One region of the Caproiciproducens lactatisolvens genome, then DNA from elsewhere that is predicted to be linked to it. Evidence: predicted binding sites of a transcription regulator. Region 1 holds the regulator's gene; the other holds the start of a gene.
What was found. Region 1 encodes LexA, which represses DNA repair genes until DNA is damaged. Its sites were predicted from a motif close to CNAACANNTGTTNG; they were not measured.

Region 1 (12,274 bases):
ACTGGGGTGAAGTCGTAACAAGGTAGCCGTATCGGAAGGTGCGGCTGGATCACCTCCTTTCTATGGAGACATGAGCAGCTGAAACAAGCTGGTCAGACATCCAAGGTCAGTTACGGAAGACGAAATTCGAATCGTTGTTTAATTTTGAAGGCCCTGAGCTGAGCTCAGAGGCACGGCCCGCGGACAGCAGTCCGGGGAAAGTGTCTTGGCGCCGCGGGACGGTAACAACCGGCTTCCGGGGTGAGGAGCGAAGCGCAAAGCTTTCAGAAAAAAGTGGAAACAAGGGTAGAACACCTGAGTGAAGCTACCTGTATATGGGGGTTTAGCTCAGCTGGGAGAGCGCCTGCTTTGCAAGCAGGAGGTCAACGGTTCGATCCCGTTAATCTCCACCAGCGGCGAGTCGCCGCAGACAATTCGCGGGTAAGATTTGATGGAAACGTCAAATGAGCGCACGCGGAAAGAACTGCGGATCAGGATTTGCCAAAAAATCACGGAAGCGTGTTAAGGAACGCGTGCGGAAGGCGAGAGATTGCCGAAAGCTGAAGCGTGACGAAACACACTGCGTGTGCGGCTATATGGGCACAAGAATAACCGGATAGCCTCTGGCCAGAAATATGGGCTTATAGCTCAGCCGGTTAGAGCGCACGCCTGATAAGCGTGAGGTCGGTGGTTCGAGTCCACTTAAGCCCACCACGGGTAGCACCCGAGGCAAGGCCCGCCGTGTAACAACGGCAGGAAAGAATCGCGGTGCGGCGGGACAGTCGGAAGACGCTCCCGAAATCCCAAAGACAAATACATACGGTAGTTTGAATTCACTTCGGTGGAGGAAAGGGTATCGTGTGGCAAAGGCCGGCAGAAGGTGGAATCCGCGGCAGAACGGGTCTTTTGATCTGAGTGCTGTCCCGCGACGAAACGGCCTGCGGCCGTGTACATTGAAAACTGAATAAAGAAGAAGCAGATATTAAGCGAAAAATAACTTGTTATTTTTAGATTTAAAATCTACAATTTCAAATTTTTAAAGAAGAACCAAGAAAAAACACATGGTCAAGCTACAAAGAGCGCAAGGGGAATGCCTTGGCACTGGGAGCCGAAGAAGGACGCGACTAACTGCGAAAAGCTATGGGGAGCCGTAAGTGGGCATTGATCCATAGATATCCGAATGGAGCAATCCAACTGGAGTCATGTCCAGTTATCATACACTGAATTCATAGGTGTATGAGGGGAACCGCCTGAACTGAAACATCTAAGTAGGGCGAGGAAAAGACATCAAATGAGATTCCGCTAGTAGTGGCGAGCGAACGCGGAAGAGGCCAAACCGGGAGTAGCAATACTCCCGGGGTTCGGACAGCAACATGGACGCTGGAATTTAGCAGAATGGCATGGGAAGGCCAACGAAACAGTGTGAGAGTCACGTATGCGAAAAAGGAAAGCGCTTAGCTGTATCCAGAGTACCGCCGGACACGTGAAACCCGGTGGGAATATGGGGGGACCACCCTCCAAGCCTAAATACTACCCAGTGACCGATAGTGAAGAGTACTGTGAAGGAAAGGTGAAAAGGACCCCGGAAGGGGAGTGAAAGAGAACCTGAAACCTTGTGCTTACAAGCACCGAGAGCCCGTCAAAGGGTGATCGGGTACCTTTTGTAGAATGGTCCGGCGAGTGAATGTAACTGGCAAGGTTAAGTCCTTAAGGGACGGAGCCGCAGGGAAACCGAGTCTGAAATGGGCGTATGAAGTCAGTTGTATTCGACCCGAAACCGGGTGACCTACCCATGTCCAGGTTGAAGTGGGGGTAAAACCCCATGGAGGACCGAACCGACTCCTGTTGAAATAGTAGCGGATGAGGTGTGGGTAGCGGAGAAATTCCAATCGAACCCGGAGATAGCTGGTTCTCTCCGAAATAGCTTTAGGGCTAGCCTCGTATTAGATTACCGGAGGTAAAGCACTGAATGGTCTAGGGGCCGAAAGGCTACTGAAACCTATCAAACTCAGAATGCCGGATAATTGATGTACGGGAGTCAGACAGCGTGAGATAAGTTTCGTTGTCAAAAGGGAAACAGCCCAGACCCACAGCTAAGGTCCCCAAATATGGTTAAGTGGAAAAGGATGTGGGGTTGCACAGACAACCAGGATGTTGGCTTAGAAGCAGCCACTCATTAAAAGAGTGCGTAATAGCTCACTGGTCGAGTGACCCTGCGCCGAAAATTTAACGGGGCTAAATCATATACCGAAGCTTGGGATTCCGCAAGGAATGGTAGGAGAGCGTTGAATAAGGGGTGAAGTCAGAGCGGAAGCGCTGGTGGACTTTATTCAAGTGAGAATGCCGGAATGAGTAGCGAGAAATGTGTGAGAATCATATTGGCCGAAAGTCTAAGGTTTTTGGAGGAAGGTTCGTCCGCTCCAAGTAAGCCGGGAGCTAAGGTGAGGCCGAGAGGCGTAGCCGATGCACATACGGTGGAAATTCCGTAGCCGCCAAAAGATTTAAGTAAGAGGACACCTGCAAAGGGCATAACCCGGGCGATGGTTGACCCGGGCGTAAGGGACCGAAATTAGAGTAGGGAAGTATGCATAGAGCAGGGCGAGAAAAGTCTTATGGATATCTGAGGCGCCCGTACCGCAAACCGACACAGGTAGATAGGAAGAGAATTCCAAGGCCAACGGGAGAAGGGTAGTTAAGGAACTCGGCAAATTGACCCCGTAACTTAGGGAAAAGGGGTGCCACAGCAATGTGGCCGCAGAGAATAGGCCCAGGCGACTGTTTAGCAAAAACACAGGTCTCTGCCAAATCGCAAGATGAAGTATAGGGGCTGACACCTGCCCGGTGCTGGAAGGTTAAGAGGAGATGTGCAAGCATTGAATTGAAGCCCCAGTAAACGGCGGCCGTAACTATAACGGTCCTAAGGTAGCGAAATTCCTTGTCGGGTAAGTTCCGACCCGCACGAATGGTGTAACGATCTGGGCACTGTCTCAATTACCCGCCCGGCGAAATTGTAGTACCGGTGAAGATGCCGGTTACCCGCGACAAGACGGAAAGACCCCATGGAGCTTTACTGCAGTTTAATATTGGGTTTCGGTAATTTATGTACAGGATAGGTGGGAGACTGTGAAGCAAGGGCGCCAGCCTTTGCGGAGTCGCTGTTGGGATACCACTCTTAAGTTGCTGAAATTCTAACCTGCGGCCGTGAATCCGGCCGGGGGACATTGTTAGACGGGCAGTTTGACTGGGGCGGTCGCCTCCAAAAGAGTAACGGAGGCGCTCAAAGGTCAGCTCAGCACGGACGGAAACCGTGCCTTTGAGTGTAAACGCGTAAGCTGGCCTAACTGCGAGGGTGACGGCCCGAGCAGTAACGAAAGTTGGAGTTAGTGATCCGGCGGTATGAGAGTGGAATTGCCGTCGCTCAACGGATAAAAGCTACCCTGGGGATAACAGGCTGATCTCCCCCAAGAGTCCACATCGACGGGGAGGTTTGGCACCTCGATGTCGGCTCATCACATCCTGGGGCTGTATTCGGTCCCAAGGGTTCGGCTGTTCGCCGATTAAAGTGGTACGCGAGCTGGGTTCAGAACGTCGTGAGACAGTTCGGTCCCTATCTGTCGTGGGCGCAGGATATTTGAGGAGAGCTGTCCTTAGTACGAGAGGACCGGGATGGACGCACCGCTGGCGCACCAGTTGTCATGCCAATGGCACAGCTGGGCAACTATGTGCGGATCGGATAAACGCTGAAAGCATCTAAGCGTGAAGCCGGCTCCAAGATTAGATATCCCATAGCGTAAGCTAGTAAGGCCCCTTGAAGACTACAAGGTTGATAGGCTGCGTGTGTAAGTACGGTAACGTATTCAGCTTGGCAGTACTAATAGGCCGAGGGCTTGACCATATTTTTCTTGGCAACCCTCTATTTCTCACTCTGCTTCCCTCCCTTTATTCAGTTTTCAGTGTACAAAAGTACCTGTGAAAAGCAAAGAGCAGCGGATGAAAATCCGGAGCGTGCAGGCTCAACCTGCCATATGCACCATTAGCTCAGTTGGTAGAGCACCTGACTCTTAATCAGGGTGTCCCGGGTTCGAGTCCCTGATGGTGCACCATTAAGAAGTCGGAACGGGGGCTGGAGCCTCTGGCCTCTGCATCTGACTGTATGAAAGATATGGCCCGTTGGTCAAGCGGTTAAGACACCGGCCTCTCACGCCGATAACGGGAGTTCGATTCTCCCACGGGTCACCATTTTCTGTTCAAGCGCAATTGGTTTTTCTTTCCGCTGAGCCGGAGAATCGAACTCCGGTCTTCCACAGGAAAGCAAGGGCAGAGATTTCAAGTGGCTGTCTGAGGTCATCGCCGTAGGCGCATGCCGACTGCAAAGTCCTCCCACGGGTCACCAAATTTCATTTGCTATGGTAAGATTTTTGTTTCCGTCGAGTCGGAGAATTACAATTTAATTTAAGTTAGTTGGTGCTGATGACGGTGAGGGTCCACCCGTTCCCATCCCGAACACGGAAGTTAAGCTCACTGGTGCCGAAGATACTTGGCTGGTAACGGCCCGGGACAATAGGAAGGTGCCAACACAAATAATCCTCAATAGCTCAGCCGGTAGAGCATGCGGCTGTTAACCGCAGGGTCGTTGGTTCGAGTCCAACTTGGGGAGCCAGAGAAGATCACCAGTCGAATGATTGGTGGTCTTTATGTTTTATCCGCATATCCTGAAGGAGATTCAGGGCGTTAAGGAAACACCCCCCCTTAGATTTGTTTGGGCCTTGGATCAAGAGACGGGGCTAATCCGGAGAGACGAAGGAATCACCTGAGATGGGTGATTTTTTGTTATATAACTGATAACAATGCAAACAAGAGGGAAGTTGCCTTCGCAAAACTTGACAGACCTGGTCTGCTTCCCTATAATGAGGATAAAAAGAACAGAGAGAACATTTCTGTTGCGATGACAATCATGGAAGCGATTAGAACCTATCAAATGATTCTTAGAAAGGTATTACGGTTGATGAAATACACTCATATCGTTTTTGATGTTGACGGAACGCTGCTTGACAGTGAGGATGCGGTTCTTTTATCCTTTCAGAAGATGCTTTTTACCATACAGGGAAAAATGTATCCGCTGGAAGAACTTCGGTTTTCCCTTGGAATCCCCGGGCATGACGCGTTGGCCAGGATGAAGGTTGAGCCGCTCGAAGACGCTTTCCGCATCTGGGGAGAATATGAAAAGGAATTTTCCTATTCCATAAAACCATTTAAGGAAATCCCCTCTACGCTTTCACAGCTGAAAAGGAATGGAATCCAAATGGGCGTTATTACCTCCCGGACGAGGGAAGAGTATGCGGCGGTGGTCCCCCCTTTCGGGCTGGATCATTATTTTGAACATATTCTCTGCGCGGAGGATTCACCCGGACACAAGCCCGATCCGGCGCCGATGCTTAGATATATGGAGCTGTCCGGTGCGGGTAAGGAAAACGTGCTGTATATCGGGGACTCCGCTTACGACTGCAGATGCGCGCACGGGGCGGGTGTGGACTTCGCTTTGGCTTTGTGGGGCTGCCGTGCTCCGGAGGGCATTTCTCCGGAATATGCCTTGGAGAAGCCGGAAGATGTATTATCTTTATAAGAAAAAATGAGGGGAACAGATTCCCTATGCAGTATGGCTTAAAGTTTAAGGAAAGCGTTGAGGTACGGGTATGATTGGAATTATCGGGGCAATGTCGGTAGAAGTGGAAAATTTAATCGCGGTCATGACGGATAAAAGTACGCAGACAGTCAGTTCGGTGGTTTACTATACCGGGAGAATAGAGAACATCGACTGTGTTGTCGCGAAATGCGGCGTTGGAAAAGTCGCGGCGGCGGTCTGCACGCAGACTATGATTTTGAATTATCATCCCAGTGCGGTCATCAATGTCGGCGTTGCGGGCGGTATCGGCGAAAATATTCATATCGGCGATATCGTCGTATCAAGCGGGCTGGTGCAGCACGACATGGATACCACCGCTATTGGGGATGAAAAGGGCCTGATCAGTGGACTGAATATCGTCACCATTCCCGCCAGCACAAGGTTGGTTGATCTGGTGGTTTCCACCGCGAAGCAGATTTATGGCCAGGGCGTGCATGTCGGGGTGATCGCCACGGGTGACCAGTTCATCAGCAGCGGGGAAAAGCTGAAGGAAATCGCCCGGGATTTTCAGGCTTCGGCGTGCGAAATGGAAGGCGGGAGCATCGCGCAGGTATGCTACATAAACCATGTGGATTTCGTGGTCATCCGCGCCATCTCGGATAATGCCAATGAGGCGGCCAATATCGATTTCGCCGCTTTTGCTATTTCCTCCGCGCATAAGACCGCGGAGCTTATCACAAAAATATTACCCTCCATCTGAAAAAGAGGTGTAAGACATGAAGATCATCGACGTGTCACGTGAGCTTTTTTCCGCACCGGTTTATCCGGGGGACCCGGAGCCTTACCGGGACTCCGTGCGCCGGATGGAGCTGGGGGACGTCTGCAATCTTTCAGGTTTTTACACGGGATGCCACAGCGCCACCCACGTTGACGCACCGCGCCATTTCATTGAAGACGGCGAAACGGTCGACCAGCTCGATTTGGCGCGGCTGACAGGTCCCTGCACCGTCGTGGAGGCAAACGGTATTATTACCGGCTCCGATATTGACAACATCGTGCCGTATGCTCAGAAAATGATTTTGTTCAAGGGGCAGGCATCCCTGTCCCAAAGCGGCGCCTTCGCGCTGACGGCCGCGGGCGTTACCCTGGTGGGAACGGATGCGCTCAGTATTGAAACGGAAGACGACGGCTCCTTTCCCGCGCACAAAGAGCTGCTGGGAGCAGGCGTACTGATTCTGGAGGGGCTGGACCTCTCCATGGCGGAACCCGGCGGCTACCGGCTGATCGCCCTGCCGCTCCGCCTGGGCGGAGCGGAGGCTTCCCCGGTAAGGGCCGTCCTGATCAGAGAGGATGGGCAGGACATCGAGGCACCATGAAACAGGGAGGGAACCGATTTCGATTCCCTCCCGTTATTTTGTAGAACAACCACCGACTATGTCGGTGGAGCGGAAAAAGCTTTAGCGTTGAAACAGACAAAAAAACTCCTTTTGATGTAAAATAAGCTTGCGGTCTGGCAACTGCAAGAGACATCAAAAGGAGGACATTCAGAGATGAATGACAATAAAAGTTTAGCACATACCAAATGGAACTGCAAATATCATATTGTATTTGCACCAAAGTACCGTAGAAAAATATTTTACGGAGGCAAGCGAGCAGAAATAGGAAAAATACTGAGAGAATTATGCGGTTGGAAGGGAGTCGCTCTTTTAGAAGGAGAGGTATGTCCTGACCATGTACACATATTAGTAGAGATACCACCGAAGATGAGTGTAGCGAGTTTTATGGGATTTTTAAAAGGGAAAAGCAGCCTCATCATTCACGAAAGACATGCAAATTTAAAATACAAGCATGGAAACAGAAGCTTTTGGTGCCGAGGATATTATGTGGATACAGTTGGAAAGAATGCAAAGAGGATAACCGAATACATTCAACATCAATTGGAAGAGGATAAATTAGAAGATCAATTAACGTTCAGAGAATATCAAGACCCTTTTAAGGGTAGCAAGTAACAATCCTTTGCAAATGTCAGACCGTACCAGCCATTGCAATGGCCGCCAGTAATAGCGGGTTATACCCGCATATGAAATACCACCGGCTACGCCGGTGGATTTTTATTTCTGTTTAATAATACCGGAACACCGCGACGACTTTCCCGAGGATCAAAACGTCTTTCGTGTAGATCGGCTGATAATCCGGATTTTCCGGCTGAAGGCGGATCCTGTCCTTTTCGCGGAACAGACGCTTTACCGTCGCCTCGTCTTCGATCAGGGCAACCACGATTTCCCCGTCGAGCGCGGTCGGCGTTTTCAGAGCGACGACGATATCGCCGTTCAGAATCCCGGCGTCCTTCATGCTTTCCCCTCGGACATTCAGCGCAAAATATTCTTCACCGCTGTAACGGGCGGGTGAGAAGGGGACGTAGCCCTCCACCTCCTCGACGGCAAGAATCGGCTGGCCGGCGGCGACCTTTCCCACGATGGGGACCTGTATGGTGCTCTGTTCCCCCGCAAGGTGGATCGCGCGGTTCAGGCCCGCGTCACGGCTGATATACCCGGCGCGTTCCAACGTTTTCAGGTGAGCGTGTACGCTGGAGGTTGACTTCAGCCCGGTTGCGCTGCAGATTTCGCGCACAGTGGGCGGAAGCCCGTTTTCGGCCCGGCTTTTTAAATAGTCGTATACTTTTTGCTGGCTTTTGGTTAACATTCCGCAGCCCTCCCGTGTATTTGGCTTCTGCAGATATTATAACATATTTTTGAAAAAAATCAAACAAATGTTTGGAATATTAAAAATTCATAAGATATTCATAGCTATGTAACAACTGAATCCCGCTATGCGATATAATAAAGACGTAATCAAGGATATGGAGCCGCACCATTACTTGATACATGTTCTACCCTCCTCAATATACCCCTCAAGCTAATGAAAAAGGACCTGGTCGAAATTGGACTATCCCCCGAAGAACGGACAGTGAAAAAAGAGACCTCCTGTTGTAGAATGGAAACTACGACAGGAGGTCATTTCATGTCCAGGAAATATACAAAAGTTGAAATTCTAAGCGAAGAAGTGTTCCGGAGAAAGGCAGCAGGCGAAACCAACCGAGAAATAGCGGAAAGTTATGGTCTAAGCAAAAAACAAATTAAAAAGCTGGTCACGCGCCAGAATCACAAAGCCCGCTTGATTGCCAATGGCTATGTTCCTCGTCCAAAGGGACGGCCGAGACAAAAACCGGCTGACAAAGAAACGCAACGGAACAACGAATTGATTGAGCTGCGGATGAAAGTAGAACTGCTGCAAAATTTTCTGTCCGAAGCTGGAAGGAAGTGAAACTGAAATATCGCGTCATTGAACGATTTCGTGGTAAATACAGCATTGAGGCCATGTGCCGTTCCTTCGGGGTTTCCCGCAGCGGCTACTATGCATGGCGGAATCGACAGAAAAAAGAAGCAAAGGACCAATGGCTGACGGACTTGATTGCGGACTGTCAGCAGCGCTGTAAACAGACCTACGGTTGCCGTCGGGTGCGCCGCTGGATTCTGCGGCAGACCGGAAAAAAAGTCAATTTGAAAGCCATTCTGCGCGTCATGCGAAAGGATGATCTGCTTTCACAAATACGTCGGCGTCGACCCTATGTCCATTACAAACAGGCAGTACATAAATATCCGAACCTGTTGCAGAGATCCTTTGAGCAGCCCTTGCCCAATCGTTTCTGGGTTACGGACATTACCTACCTCCCTACTGTAAAAGGAATGCTGTATCTGTGCGCGGTAGTAGACCTGTGCGGCAAAATGGTTTTGGCCTATCGTATCGGCAATGACATGACCGCCTCACTGGTGACGGATACCATCCGGGATGCCGTACAAAAAGAGAAGGTCGCTGGTGGACTTGCCCTCCACAGCGACCAAGGGTCTCAATACACCTCGCAAGCATACTTTGACCTAAGTCAAGAATATCATTTTCAGCCGTCCATGTCCAGCCCCGGGTGCCCTTATGACAACGCCGCTATGGAAAATTTCTTTGGTACACTCAAGACGGAATGCCTATATCGTATGAATTTTTCCTGCCGTACCGAAGTGGAACAAGCAGTGGCTGAATATGTTCAGTTTTACAATTATGAGCGAATCAATCTGAAAAACGGCCTCACTCCGTCCGAAATTCGGAGCAAGGCCGCCTAAATCCTATCTATTCTGCGACAGGCCTTTTATTCCTTTGTCTGTTTGTTGGGGATCAGTCCAAAATGGATTAGGTCTTTTTTCTTTTTTTATTTTTATGATAAAAATGTCATCCGCCGAATATAACGTTTCATTTATGGCCAAAATATATTCGGAGGTGGCACGAATGAGTAATTTACATTTGTTAAATAACAAATCACAAAAGAACTCCAGGGGATTTTATATTGCGCTTGGCGTGTGTCTGATTGCGGTTGGTGTTGCGGCCTGGACCACTTATGACAGCGTGGTCAACTATGCTTCTCCCGAGGAAGGGACGACAAGCAGCGCACAGGTACAGCATACGAATGAAACGGTAAGCGGAATCAAGGTCTATACGGGAGGCGAAACTTCTTCTGCAGCGGCGCCCGCAGAGTCGGAGCCGGCAAAGGAAGAGCCGTCTGAGGCTCCGTCCCAAGCGCCGTCTGCTCCGCCGTCGTCTGCCGTACCGGCCAAGCAGACCGTGGCCAGCGTTCTGACCTTTGCCAGCCCGGTCGAGAAAAACGTCACGCTGAAATTCAGCGGGGAAAATCCCGTTTTCTCAAATACGATGAAGGACTGGCGTGTGCACAACGGCACCGACTTTGCCGCTAAGGAAGGAACCGCCGTCAAAGCGGTCGCGAACGGCACAGTGAAAAATGTCTATACGGACGACCTTTACGGCCTGACGGCTGTGATTCAGCACGGAGATTACGAAACCTATTACTGCGGTTTGGCAGCGGCGAGCGTCAAAAAGGGAGCGGCCGTCAAACAGGGTCAGCAGGTCGGAACGGTCGGAACGGTCCCGTGTGAAAGCGCCGACGCATCCCATCTGCATTTATCAATGAAAAAGGGCGGAAAATATATCGACCCGCTTTCCATTATTAAATAACTCGCCCCCGACACTGTAAACGATTAGGGGCAAAATCACAGCTGCAGAATGAATGGTTCTGCAGCTTTTTTATGATCTCCGTTTTTTCATTTGTGAAATCCGGCTTTCTGTGCTATAATAAAACCGAAAGTGATGGATCCTACAAAAAATGTCGAATTTTTATTTAACACTTTGTTAATGATTTATACACTTTCTGTTACCACAACGGCAAGGAAATCAAACTATACTGAGTATGGTTGGAAAATACGGTATTCGGAAGGGAGGCACAGTATTGAAAGACAGGAACACAACCCTCGTATGCGTTACGGGTCAGCGTGACTGTGACAGACTGATTCGGGCCGGCAAAAAAATTGCCGAAGAGAGTTCCACTTCTTTACAGGTACTCTGCGTGCAGCCAACCTCTGCGGGATTTGAAACCAGCTGTGAAGAGCTCGAATATCTGCGTCAGACGGCACGTGACGCGCAGGCGGAAATGACCGTTTACTTTAACGACGAAGCGGCATTGATCGCTGTAGGGTTTGTAAAACAAATCGGTGCGGTCCATATTGTAACGGGAATGGCGGAGGCGCCGGTGAACGGATTTGTAGAAATGATCCACAAGCTTTTGCCCAAAATTCCGATCTCAATGGTGGCAAAAGACGGAACGATTTATAATATTTGTCCATCAGGAAAAAAACAGCAGACTGTTAAACTGGCAGTCCAAAATTAGTACATAGCCGGGCGCCGGGGATCACACTCCGGCGCCCCTTTTTTCTATGTTTTTTGCCCTTGTTTCGGTTCTGAACGGCCGTGTGGGACATAAGGGACTTGCAAATCGTTACAAAAATGTTTATTATTATAAATACATTTGTTATTTTGAATTGCAGGGTGATTGTTTGTATAAGGCATGTATTTTTGATTTGGACGGAACGCTGGCCAATACGCTCGCTTCCATCGCCAATTTTGCCAACACCGCAATGAAGCGGTGCGGATACGAGCCGATTGAGGTGGGAAAATACCGGTATCTCGTCGGGAACGGGACGGACAGGCTGATGCACGCCATGCTTGACACCGCGCTGGGCGCGCAGGGGTACACGGAGGACGACGTCCGCAGAATGAGGCGGATTTACGACGAACTGTATGAAAGCGATCCCACTTGTCTTGTCACGAATTACAGCGGGGTGCAGGATACGCTGAAAAAACTGAAAGCAAAGGGAATCCGTATGGCGGTGCTTTCCAATAAGCCGCACAACTGCACCACTGCGATTATCGACGCGCTGTTCCCGAGAGGAACCTTTGACCTGTGCTACGGGCAGCGGCAGGAGGTGGCCCGAAAGCCTTCTCCGGAGGGCGCGCTGCTGATCGCGGACGAGTTTGCCGTCAGCCCGGAAAACATCCTCTACATCGGGGACACAAACACGGATATGAAAACCGGCGCTGCCGCGGGAATGGATACGGCGGGTGTCCTTTGGGGATTCCGGACCGAGAAGGAACTGAGAGAAAACAATGCGAAATATATCGTCGAGAGACCGGAACAAATTTATGAGATTGTTGCTGGCCTCATGAGGTGATTGATGAAGTGGCTGTTAAACCTTCTTAAGACCGAGAACCGGCTTG
Region 2 (12,274 bases), 930 kb from region 1:
AAATATAAATTGACGTTAATTTTATAAAATTTGTTACGATATATATATTACAAAGTATTATTAGGCGGTGAAAATTAATGGACAACAATATGGAATCCATGCTGGAAGTATATTTATTTGAAGCAAACGACCTGCTTGAGCACCTTGATGAAATCCTGATTAACTGTGAGAAGGCGAATGCTTTCGATACCGACAGCATCAACGAGATTTTCAGGATCATGCATACGATTAAAGGCTCTTCCGCAATGATGCAGTTCAACAGTCTGATGACGATTTCGCACAAGGCGGAAGACTTATTTTACTATGTACGTGAGAACGGCATCGACGAAAAGTACAACGCGGAGCTTTTCGAGCTGATGTTCCGTTCCAGCGACTTTATCAAGGACGAAATATCCAAGGTGGAAAACAATGAGCCGCTCACAACAGATATCGGCACTTTTGAGCAGGAAATTAACGATTTCCTTAAAAAGATTTCTCAAAAAGAACCCGGACACGCCGAAACTCAGTCTCAGATTCCGGTTCCCGAACAGCCTGCGGTTCCGTCCAAAGCCATTCCTGTGAAAGAAGCTTCCAAACAGATTCAGGCGTCTGCCGCTCCCGCTCAGGCAGATCCGGATTATCCCTATTCTGTCAGGGTGTTTTTCGATGAAGAAACAGAAATGGAGAACCTTCGCGCCGTCATTCTGGTAAATGCAATCAGGGATATTTATCAGGATATCCGGTATTTTCCGCAGGATATCGAAACGAATCCCGCCAGCGCCGAAGAAATCATCAGGAACGGCTTCCTGATTTCTTTTAAAGAGCAGCAGGGCCTGGCGAGCGTGCTGAAAATTATTGAGAATTTTGTCTATACCAAAAATTATACCGTTTTGGACAAACCGGGGAATGCGTCAAGAGCAGAATCTGCGGAAAAAACGGCTTCGGGGAACAGCGCGGCCGGTCAGGAAACCCAGGGAACCAATCATGGCTCCGTTAAGCAGAATCTGATCAACGTCAATCTTTCCAGGCTGGACAACCTGATGGATTTGATGGGGGAAATCGTGATTACCGAGTCCATGGTGACAACGACTCCTTCCGCCCAGAGCGGCGCGGGAGTGGACAATAACTTTAACAAGGCGTCCCGCCAGCTGCGCAAGCTGACGGACGAGCTGCAGGAAGTTGTAATGTCCATCCGGATGGTTCCGATTTCCGGCGTATTCCAGAAAATGAACCGTATCGTGCGCGATATGAGCAAAAAGCTGGACAAGGATGTCCAGCTGGTCATGGTCGGCGAGGACACCGAGGTGGACAAAACCATCATTGACAATATCGGCGATCCGATCATGCATCTGGTCCGCAACGCCATGGACCACGGGATTGAGACAAAGGAAGAGCGCGCGCAGACGAATAAATCCCCCAGAGGCACCATTACGCTCTCCGCTCAGAACACGGGCGGTGAAATTCTGATTTCGGTGCAGGACGACGGCAAGGGCATCGACAAAAAATCCGTCCTGGAGAAAGCAAAAAGACAGGGACTCCTGAAAAAGCCGGAAAAAGAGTATTCCACCCGCGAAATCTATAACTTTCTGCTCATGCCCGGATTTTCCACCAATGACGTCGTGACGGAATATTCCGGCAGGGGGGTTGGAATGGATGTTGTAAAAAAGAATGTGGAGAAGGTTGGCGGAGACGTTTCCCTGATCAGCGAGGTCGGGAAGGGAACCAAAATTCTCTTTAAAATCCCGCTTACGCTGGCCATTGTGAACGGCATGAAAATCTCCGTCGGTGAGACGGTGTTTACGATTCCGATCAACAATATCCGCCAGTCGTTCAAGGTGGATCAGTCCAGCCTCCACTATGACACCGACATGAACGAGATCATCATGGTCCGCAACCAGTATTATCCGGTCCTCAGGCTGTACAAGATTTTCGGGATCGAAACCGAAATTACCGACATCGGCAGCGGCATCGTCATTCTTGTGGAGACGCACGAGAAGGCGTACTGCATTTTTGCGGATGCTCTTTTGGGGGAACAGCAGGTGGTCGTCAAATCCCTGCCGATTTACCTCAACCAGTACAATGTGAAAGAAACCGGCATCACTGGATGCGCCATTCTCGGCGACGGCAGCATCAGCCTGATTCTGGATATCCTCAATCTTTACAACAATCACTGATGTTTCAGGGGAGATATGAAATTCGCGGAGGAAAACGATGATACGTTTGACCGATAAAGAGTTCAACGATATCGTAGCTTACATAAAAGGCAATTACGGGATTAACCTTACCAACAAGAGACAGCTGATAGAATCGCGAATGCAATCCGTTTTGCTCGGAAAGGGAATTGACAATTTTTCGGACTATTTTGATTTGATAAAGCAGAATAAATCCGACGAAATCACCGCAATGCTGAATAAGCTTACGACGAACCATACTTATTTTTACAGAGAACCCGCACATTTCAATTTTTTAAAGAATACCATCCTGCCGATGCAGGAAAAGATGAACGCCCGCAGGGACATCCGCATTTGGAGCGCCGGGTGCTCGTCGGGGGAGGAAGCGTATACCGCCATCATGACGATGATGGATTATTTTGGGCTGAAAAGGGCCGGCTGGGATTTCCGGATCCTCGCGACGGATATTTCCCTGAAAGCTATGGAAGCGGCGAAACACGGACTGTACGGAACGGAATCCCTGAAGGATATTCCAAAGGCTTGGGAACAAAGGTATTTTATCAAACAGGGCGAAAATCTTTTTGAATTAAAGGAAGAAGTCAGAAATCAGGTCTTTTTTAAACGGCTGAATCTTATGGAACCGTTTTCGTTCCAGCAGCCGTTTGATTTGATTTTCTGCAGAAATGTCATGATCTATTTTGACCAGCCGACCAAAAATGCGCTGATCAACAAGTTTTACGACGTGCTGAAGCCGGGCGGCTATCTTTTTATCGGACATTCCGAAACAGTGCAGAGAGATACCTCGAAATTTTTATATGTTGAACCGTCAGTCTATCAGAAAGGATCAGTATCAATATGCCGATGAATCGAAGAATCCGGGTCCTCATTGTAGACGATTCTCTCTTTTTCAGAACAGCGCTGCAGAAAGCGCTGCTGAGCGACGCGAATATTGAAATCATCGGGAGCGCATCCAATGTGGCCGAAGCGGAGAAAAAAATCATGGACCTGTCTCCGGACGTCGTGACCATGGATGTGGAAATGCCGGATATGAAGGGGACGGATTTCCTGAAAAAGCTGATTCCCGTCCATCCGGTTCCGGTGGTTCTGGTCAGCTCGCTCGATATTGGAATCTTTGAGGCTTTAAGCGCGGGAGCGGTTGATTTTGTGCTGAAGCCGAACCTGCGCGACAGCAACGACTTTTCCATTTTTTGTCAGGAGCTGTGCGTCAAGATCAAGATCGCTTCTTCCGCAAAGGTAAAGCACACGCCCTCCCTTGCCTCGATCGCTTCCCTCCCGCTTGTTCTGTCAGGCAAGGACCCGACGGAGCATATTATCGCTATCGGAGCGTCTACGGGCGGCACAGAGGCTACCGCCGAAATTCTGCAGCAGCTTCCCGGCGATATACCGGGGATTCTGGTGGTGCAGCATATGCCCGCGGGTTTTACCAAGATGTATGCGGACCGGCTGAACAAAATCTGCAAATTTACGGTCAAAGAGGCGAGTGACGGGGACCGGGTCGTGCAGGGGCAGGCACTGATTGCCGCCGGGGACAAGCATATGACCCTGGAGAAGGATTTCAAGGGCTACTATGTGAAGTGCGCCGCGGGGGAAAAGGTCAGCGGCCATTGCCCGTCGGTGGATGTCTTGTTCCGCTCGGTGGCCAGAACGGCCGGTAAGGACGCCATGGGCATTATCCTGACCGGTATGGGCAAGGACGGAGCGAATGGGCTTTTGGAAATGCGGCAGAAGGGCTCCTATACCATCGGACAGGACAAACAGTCCTCCGTAGTCTATGGAATGCCGATGGTGGCATTTGAGATCGGCGCGGTTGAAAAACAGGCTCCCTGTTCCTCCATTGCCAGACTGGTCATCCAAAAATTAAATAAATAATATTTATGGTGAAAATATTTGTCTAAATTGATTAAATTTTACGAAATATTGTCGATATAGAATAGGGAAAAGCATTCTTTGGTTGTGGTTGTGTGTGAGAATGCGTTACTTTTCGTGCTTGAGCTGTAGCGAAAAGCACTCCAGAAAAAGCACTTCAGAAGGGTACGTGGTATTAAGTGAAAAAAGAAAGAAAAAAGAAGATCAAGGTAAAAAAGAAGACCAGCCTGAAAAAAACTCTTCTTCTCGGAATGGTGGGCCTGGCGGTTGCAATCAGCGTCGTTTGCGGCGTGACAAACGCTTTTTTGCTTTACTCCAATTCCAGCAGCAATATGGTTTCCCTGATCAACACAAATTCGGTTGCTTATAATTATGCCGTGCAGCAGGCGATCGATATGTATAAGCTGAGGGCGGAATCCATCGCCACCAATGAACAGATCACCGACGAAACGCTGCCCGTTTCCTCCAGAAAAGCAGTGCTGCAGACGCTTTGCCAGCGGTATAGTTTCATGGAAGTCGGTCTTGCGGATTCCAACGGAAGAACGCTGGACGGCACCGACATCAGTGACAGCAACTATTTTCAGACAGCACAGACAATAGGGACCACCTATGTTTCCAGCCCCGTGGTCAGAAAAACCGATTCCAATGTTGTGCTTTACGTTGCGGCCAAGGTGAACAACGGAAGCAACCATGGCGGCGTCGTCTACGCGGCTTTGGCCAGCGATACTTTCAGCCAGATGATCGACAATATTGCCGTCGGCAAATCCGGGTACGGGTTTATCGTTGACAAATCGGGTACGATCATCGCCCATAAGGACAGAAAAAATGTCCTTGAATTCGTTAATTATATCAATAAGGCGAAAGAAGACAGTTCCTACGCGGGTGCCGCGTCAATCGTCAAAAATATGACTTCAGGAAAAACGGGAAGCGCGACCATTACGTTAAACGGCACCAAGCAGCTGGTAGGATATGCTCCGATCAGCGGTACGGACGGCTGGTCCATGGCGGTCAGCGCGAATGTCAATGAGATGATGAGCGGATGCTATACCGCGGTCGCCATCACCGTCGGTTTAATGCTTCTTTTCATTCTTTTGTCCGTCGTGGTTGCCTTCAGAATCGCCGGGCCGATCGCCAAGCCGGTCGAAGGCCTTGTACAGCGTATTGAGAAACTGTCGGAAGGCGATCTCCACTCCGAAGTACCTGTGATCAAAAGCAGGAATGAAATTGGCGTTCTTGCGGAGACCTTCTCCAATACAATCGATACACTGACCAGCTACATAGGAGAGATTGCCGTGGTTCTGGACAGCCTTTCCATGGGTGACTGTACGATTGAAGTAACAGAGGATTATAAGGGTGATTTTGTATCGATCAAAACGTCCCTGAACACCATTATCGACAATCTGAACAATATCTTCTCGAGTATCAACGGATCGGCGGATCAGGTGGCGAACGGTGCAGGCCAGGTTTCCTCCGCCTCGCAGGCGCTTTCACAGGGCGCTACGGAGCAGGCGAGCTCCATTGAGCAGCTTTCGGCCTCCATTACGGAAATTGCGGACGAAGTCAATAAGAATGCCAGCAATTCCCGTTTGGCGAGTCAGCTGTCGTTGGAAGCGTCCAGCGAAGTTGAGGTCGGAAACGAGCACATGCAGCAGATGGTGGAAGCCATGGCGCAGATCAGCGAAACTTCACAGGAGATCGGCAAAATTATAAAGACGATTGAGGACATTGCCTTCCAGACCAATATTCTCGCGCTCAACGCCGCGGTGGAAGCGGCACGTGCCGGCGCGGCGGGGAAAGGCTTTGCCGTTGTCGCGGATGAGGTCCGTAATCTTGCGAGCAAGAGTGCGGAAGCCGCAAAAAATACTACGGACCTGATTGAAAGCTCGATCAGGGCGGTGGAAAACGGCACAAAGATCGCGGATGAGACCGCGAAGTCTCTCAATAAAATTATAGACAGCACCAGAAAGACTACGGGTCTGATCGGGGAGATTTCAAAGTCCTCGGACGGTCAGGCTTCTTCCATCAATCAGGTCACGATGGGTGTCGATCAGATTTCCGCCGTGGTGCAGACCAACTCCGCAACGGCGGAGGAAAGCGCGGCGACCAGCGAGGAACTGAGCGCACAGGCGCAGCAGCTCAAGGAATCCCTTGCGTTCCTGAAGCTGAAGGATTCCGCCGGAAGCGTCCCGGACGGAGCGGGAGGCACGGCTTCCTCTCTTGACGCCGGTTCCGTTTCCGAAAGCGGTCAGAGCAGCAAATATTAAATTCCGATATCATAAAATCCCTGCGGCCGGTTCCAGTTCGGCCGCAGGGATTTTTCATGGGATCAGAGCTCTTTTGTCCAGTATTTTCGGTCAAGGCTGCGGTACTGCACCGCTTCGGCGACATGCCGCGGTTCGATTTCTTCGCTTTGATCCAGGTCCGCAATCGTGCGGGAAACCTTCAGAATCCGGTCATAGGCCCTTGCCGAAAGCCCGAGCTTTTCAAACGCTTTTTTCAGCAGCTCCCGTCCCGGCTCGCTCAGCCGGCATACCTCCTGGAGCATATCTGGCGTGATTCTCGCGTTGCAGGTAACGGCCGTGCCTTTGAAACGCTCATTTTGCAGCTTTCTGGCGCTGTTTACTCGTTCTTTAATAACCGCGGAGCTTTCGGCCTTTTCCCGGGAACTGATTTCGTCGAACTCTACCGGCGGGACCTCTATGTGCAGGTCCAGCCTGTCCAGCAGCGGACCGGAAACCCTGGAAAGATAGCGGGAGACCGCGCCGGAGGAACAGGTGCACGGCTTGGTCGGGTGCCCGAAGTAACCGCAGGGGCACGGGTTCATCGCCGCCACCAGCATCACGGCGCTGGGATAGGAGATGGTACCGTTGACGCGGGAAATCGTCACTTTGCCGTCCTCGATCGGCTGTCGCAGGACTTCCATTGCTCCGCGGGAAAATTCGGGCAGCTCGTCCAGAAACAGCACCCCGTTGTGCGCCAGGGAAATTTCTCCGGGGTGCGGAACGTTTCCGCCGCCGGACAGGCCCGCGGGCGATACCGTGTGGTGGGGCGAACGGAACGGGCGGGAGGTGATCAGGGAAACTCCGTCCGGAAGGGTGCCCGCAATGGAGTGAATTTTGGTGGTTTCAATGGTTTCTGCAAACGTCATGTCGGGAAGAATGGATGGAATCCGTTTCGCGAGCATGCTTTTTCCGGAGCCGGGAGGGCCGATCAGGAGAACGTTATGCCCGCCCGCCGCGGCAATTTCCAGCGCGCGCTTCGCCTCGTTCTGCCCCCGCACCTCCGAAAAGTCCGGTAAAGGAGGATGATTTTGCCGCGATGCCGGTACTTCCGAGGCGGGGAGAATTTCTTCCCCTCCGGCGAAATGCCTCATCAGCGTCGGCAGGTCCCTGACGGGGTAAACGGAAATCCCCTCCACGACCACGCCTTCGGCGGAATTCGCTTCCGGTACGTAGAGCTTTTGAAAGCCCGCCTCCTTTGCCTTGATCGCCATGGGAAGCACGCCTTTTACGGGGCGTACCTCTCCCGTAAGCGACAGCTCTCCGATAAACACGCTGTCCTCCACCCCGGCGTCAAGCTGGCCGCTTGCTTTCATCAGCGCGACAAAGAGGGGCAGGTCGTAAATCGGTCCCTCCTTGCGCTTGTCGGCCGGACCAAGATTCACCGTTATTTTATGTACGGGAAATTGAAACCCGCAGTTTTTCATCGCGGAGCGCACTCTGTCCCGGGATTCTCTCACTGCCGCGTCCGGCAGTCCGACCACGTCAAAACCGGGCAGACCGACGCTGATGTCGGCTTCAACAGCCACGGTAAAGGAGTCCAGACCATACAGCCCCATGCTGTAGGAACGTGATACTGAATTGACCCCAAAAAGTTAGACAAATATTTTAATTAGGCAGCCGAGAGGGCTTGTTGTCTGTGAAGAGCAGGCGGCAGGCCCCTTAGCTTTGCCTTGGAGCGGCGGTAGTTATAATAGTCAATATAATCGACGAGTTCAGTTTTAAAATGCTCCATGGACTCAAAAGTCTGTAAATATAGCAGTTCGCTCTTGAGCAGACCGAAAAAGTTCTCAATCACGGCATTGTCCAGGCAGTTGCCTTTTCGGCTCATACTCTGCCGGACGCCTTTCTTTTTGAGCATACGTTGGTATTGCTTGTGCTGGTATTGCCAGCCCTGGTCGGAATGCAGGATCAGGTTTGTCCCGTCTGGAATTCTTGCAAAAGCCTTGTCCAGCATTTCTGTCACCATGGAGAGCGCTGGTTTGTCCGAGATTGAGTAACCTACAACATCACGGCTACACAGGTCAAGAATTGGTGACAAATAGAGCTTCTGCCCAAACAGACTAAATTCTGTGACATCGGTCACCCACTTCTGGTTTGGCTTTTCCGCCTCGAAGTTTCGTTCCAGCAGATTTGACGCAACCTTGCCAACCGCGCCCTTGTAAGAGTGGTACTTCTTCATCCGTACACGGCAGACAAGGCCAAGCTGCTTCATCAGCCGCTGCACCGTCTTGTGGTTTAGTGGGAAACCGCGGCGGCGCAGCTCTGCGGTAATACGCCGGTAGCCATAGCGCCCTTTGTTCTCGTGGTAAATTGCGGCAATGCCCTCTTTGGCGTTGCCGTATTTATCTGCCTTTGCCAGCCGTTTCTCATGGTAGTAGTAAGTCGAGCGCGCAAGCTGAGCCACTTCCAACAGAATTTCCAATGAATAACTTTGCCTCAGTCCTCGAATCACCAGCGTTTTTTGCGCGCTTTTCGCTCGTCTTCCAAAACCAAGGCTTGCAAGTTTTTTAGGTACGCCACCTCTGCACGCAGTCGCTGATTCTCTGCGATCAGATCTTCTTCCATCTGCTTGTCCAGTTTTGGTGGTCGGCCTTTCTGGGTTCCGCTGGCGGCACTGGCTCGGCCTCGACGCTCGACATACAACCCTGCCGGTCCCTCTTCAAGATAAATTCGTTCCCATTTCTTGATTCGTTCTGCTCCGCCAATTTCAAATATGCGCATTGCTTCACGATAGCTTAATCCGTCCTTTCGGACTGTTTCTACTACCAGCTGCTTAAATTTACCAGTATACTTCTTGAGTGGTATTCCTTTGGGCATAAAAACTGCACCCCTTCCGTTAGTTTCAGTATATCATACTGTCTAACTTTTGGGGTGCAGTTCATACCATCCCCATTCCTCCCTTTATTTTTCTAAAATGATTATACTCCTGTCGAATTCTGTTGGCAATTCCTGACTTGGAATAAAATGGACGCTTTACAGAATCCGCTCCTCGGTATATAATAATATCAAACATTTGTTCTATTACCAATCGAAGAAGTCATGCAACCGCAAACTTGCGGGACGATTTTGCTTTCTGCGCTGGCCGCGCTTACCGTCTTGACATGATTTCTCGGTGCATGACAGGTTTTTCGATACTCTGTATTCTATTGATTCTACAATGAAAAATAAGCAGATTCCCCAGTACCCATTAAGATAGGGCGGGGGATACTGAAAAACGGTATGCGGAGGAATGTATCGTGGAGCGGGTTATCTTACACTGTGATCTGAATAATTTTTTCGCTTCCGTGGAATGCAGGGACCATCCCGAACTCTTTGGAAAATCCGTCGCGGTCTGCGGCAGCGTGGAGGACCGTCACGGGATTGTGCTGGCTAAAAACGAGCGGGCCAAAGGCTTCGGCGTGAAAACGGCGGAGCCCGTCTGGCAGGCGAAGCAAAAATGTCCGGACCTGCTGGTCGTTCCGCCTCATTTTGACCGGTATCTGTATTTCTCCGGTCTGGTAAAACAGATTTATCTCAGCTATACGAATCAGGTGGAGGCTTTCAGCATCGACGAATGCTGGCTGGATGTGACCGGAAGCACCCGCTTGTTCGGAAACGGGCCGGAGATAGCGGATCAGATACGGGACCGTACAAAATCGGAGCTGGGCCTGGGCGTTTCCATCGGGGTCAGCTTCAACAAAATCTTTGCGAAGCTCGGCAGCGATATGAAAAAACCGGACGCCACTACCGTGATTACCCGGGAAAATTTCAGGGAAAAGGTGTGGCCCCTTCCGACGGATTCCCTTCTGGGAGTGGGCAGGGTGACCGCCCGGCGCCTGAATTCGCTGGGAATCAAAACGATCGGCGACCTGGCGCGCACCGATTCCAAATACATCGTTTCTTCCTTCGGGAAAATGGGATACGACATGTGGAAAAACGCGAACGGGCTGGATGATTCCGGGGTATGCTCAAGCGAGGTTTCCTCCGCGCCGAAAAGCATTGGCAACAGCATCACCTGCGTTCATGATCTCTTCGACCTGGATGAGGTCTGGCCGGTGCTGCTGTATCTTGCCGAAAAAGTCTCTTTCCGCATGAGGGACGCCGGGGTGATCGCTTCGGGCCTTCAGCTTTCCATCAAGGATAACCGCCTGCGTGTTTCGCAGCATCAGATGCAGCTGGAGGTTCCCACCCGGCTGACGATGGATCTGGCGCGGGCGGCGAAAGAGCTGTTTCAGAAAGGCTACGGATGGTCTTGCCCTGTGCGGGCGCTGGGCATCAGCGGATTCGGCCTTTTGCCGGAGTCGGAAATGCAGCAGACATCCCTTTTTCACAGTGTCCTGTGCGATGAAAAAATGGAACAGCTGGAAAGCCGTATGGAGCATGTCAGAAACAAATACGGAAAAGCCTCCGTCAGGCGCGCCGTGCTGATGGAAAAGCTTCCGCTTCCCACGGGAGCGGAGAAAAGCGCTGATTAAGATTTTTCTGGATGTTTTACGATCCTTATGATATAATGAAAATGTTCCTTTATCAGGCCTTGTTTGTAAATAAAAAATCGATGGATTTTCGGATGCAAAGCGTCTTACCCGCCTATGTCACCCACGGCTATGGCCTATTCAATACGGTTTTCTGCACACTTCGCTTTGAGGCCCTCTGAGGGAACCTCCGGGCCAAACGTGTTTGCAGGCGCAGCTGCCGTATGCCGGGTGCTTTTGATGCGGTCGGGCGTGATTTTAGCCGATCAGGATTTTTGCTTTACAAACAGGGCTTGATCTGTGTAAATGAAAAATATTGCGGAGGTCAAATCAGACATTGTCCGACAAAATTGGTATTTTTATAAAATTTAACTAAATAAAACAAATATTTAGCTTCAAAAGCAAAATATTTGTTGACTTAATAGACACAATGAGGTATGATAGATGCAGAATTCAAGTTTAATGTGAGCCATGAGGTGTTGGGCTTGGTTGATAACAACCATTTTAATAAAATGGCAGATTATACCGACAGTCAGCTTGCCTGCCTTGTGAACAGCGGAAATTCGGATGCTTTTGTGGAACTTACCGCGCGTTATATGTCGCTGATCAGAGTCAAGGCGGCGCCGTTTCGCTGTGCGATGCTGGAAGCCGACGATCTGTGCCAGGAAGGACTTTTGGGCCTTTTAAATGCGGCGCGTACTTATGACTCAGCCGGGAAGGCCGGTTTTAAAACATATGCCGGCGTTTGCATCAATAACCGGATTATTATGGCTTACCGCACGGCGGCCAGCCGCAAAAATCTTCCGCTGAATAATTTTGTTTCTCTCAGCGACGACGGTTCGCACATGGATATGACAGATTGCGCCTCGGATCCTGAAGCGGTGCTGATGGACAGCGAAAGCTACGCGGCCATGCAGCTGCGGATGAAACAGTTGCTTTCAAAGCTGGAACAGCAGGTGCTTACGCTTTATTTGGGCGGCTGCAGTTACCACGATATTTCGGTGAAACTCGGTGTTTCCTCAAAGGCAGTCGATAATGCTCTGCAGCGGGTTCGGCTGAAATTAAAACAGTTGCTCTTAGTTTAGTATATTCATTTCATATGCCCGGGTAGCTTAAGTAGAGCGTTGGTAATCAAAGGCGGCGGTGCAAATCCGTCTATGGGCAAATATCTTTATCCAAAGCGAGGTAAATTAAATGTACGAAGACAAGACTCTCATCTGCAAGGAATGTGGCGCTGAATTTGTATTCACCGCCGGTGAGCAGGAATTTTATGCTTCCAAAGGGTTCGTAAATGAGCCGCAAAGATGCAAAGCCTGCCGCGATGCTCGTAAAAATGCTGCCAAGCCAGAGCGTGAAATGTATACCGCTATCTGCGCAAGCTGCGGCAAGGAAGCAAAGGTCCCCTTTAAGCCGCGTGAAGACCGTCCTGTATATTGCAGCGAGTGCTTTGCAAAGATGAGGGAAGAATAAGCATATAGCCTGATATTTCTTATTCGTGACCAGG

Region 2: a site for LexA is predicted at 9,326-9,339, ahead of dinB (DNA polymerase IV). Genes of this name have one in related genera too.

What each region holds. Positions count from the first base shown of each region.
Region 1 is NZ_CP195750.1:451,599-463,872, forward strand. Features, by position in the region: rRNA gene ACRQV7_RS02175 (16S ribosomal RNA) at 1-60, shown strand, start outside; tRNA gene ACRQV7_RS02180 (tRNA-Ala) at 317-392, shown strand; tRNA gene ACRQV7_RS02185 (tRNA-Ile) at 617-693, shown strand; rRNA gene ACRQV7_RS02190 (23S ribosomal RNA) at 1,043-3,874, shown strand; tRNA gene ACRQV7_RS02195 (tRNA-Lys) at 4,007-4,082, shown strand; tRNA gene ACRQV7_RS02200 (tRNA-Glu) at 4,144-4,218, shown strand; rRNA gene rrf (5S ribosomal RNA) at 4,440-4,556, shown strand; tRNA gene ACRQV7_RS02210 (tRNA-Asn) at 4,564-4,639, shown strand; gene ACRQV7_RS02215 (HAD family hydrolase) at 4,985-5,602, shown strand; gene ACRQV7_RS02220 (5'-methylthioadenosine/adenosylhomocysteine nucleosidase) at 5,673-6,362, shown strand; gene ACRQV7_RS02225 (cyclase family protein) at 6,379-6,978, shown strand; gene tnpA (IS200/IS605 family transposase) at 7,153-7,611, shown strand; gene lexA (transcriptional repressor LexA) at 7,724-8,305, opposite strand; gene ACRQV7_RS02240 (imidazolonepropionase) at 8,624-8,926, shown strand; gene ACRQV7_RS02245 (IS3 family transposase) at 8,923-9,774, shown strand; gene ACRQV7_RS02250 (peptidoglycan DD-metalloendopeptidase family protein) at 9,938-10,678, shown strand; gene ACRQV7_RS02255 (hypothetical protein) at 10,950-11,387, shown strand; gene ACRQV7_RS02260 (HAD family hydrolase) at 11,554-12,228, shown strand; gene ACRQV7_RS02265 (FUSC family protein) at 12,232-12,274, shown strand, end outside.
Region 2 is NZ_CP195750.1:1,380,444-1,392,717, forward strand. Features, by position in the region: gene ACRQV7_RS06775 (chemotaxis protein CheW) at 78-2,153, shown strand; gene ACRQV7_RS06780 (CheR family methyltransferase) at 2,191-3,015, shown strand; gene ACRQV7_RS06785 (protein-glutamate methylesterase/protein-glutamine glutaminase) at 3,006-4,040, shown strand; gene ACRQV7_RS06790 (methyl-accepting chemotaxis protein) at 4,217-6,301, shown strand; gene ACRQV7_RS06795 (YifB family Mg chelatase-like AAA ATPase) at 6,364-7,875, opposite strand; gene ACRQV7_RS06800 (IS3 family transposase) at 7,929-8,771, opposite strand; gene ACRQV7_RS06805 (helix-turn-helix domain-containing protein) at 8,768-9,136, opposite strand; gene dinB (DNA polymerase IV) at 9,556-10,773, shown strand; gene ACRQV7_RS06815 (sigma-70 family RNA polymerase sigma factor) at 11,256-11,855, shown strand; gene ACRQV7_RS06820 (zinc-ribbon domain containing protein) at 11,965-12,240, shown strand.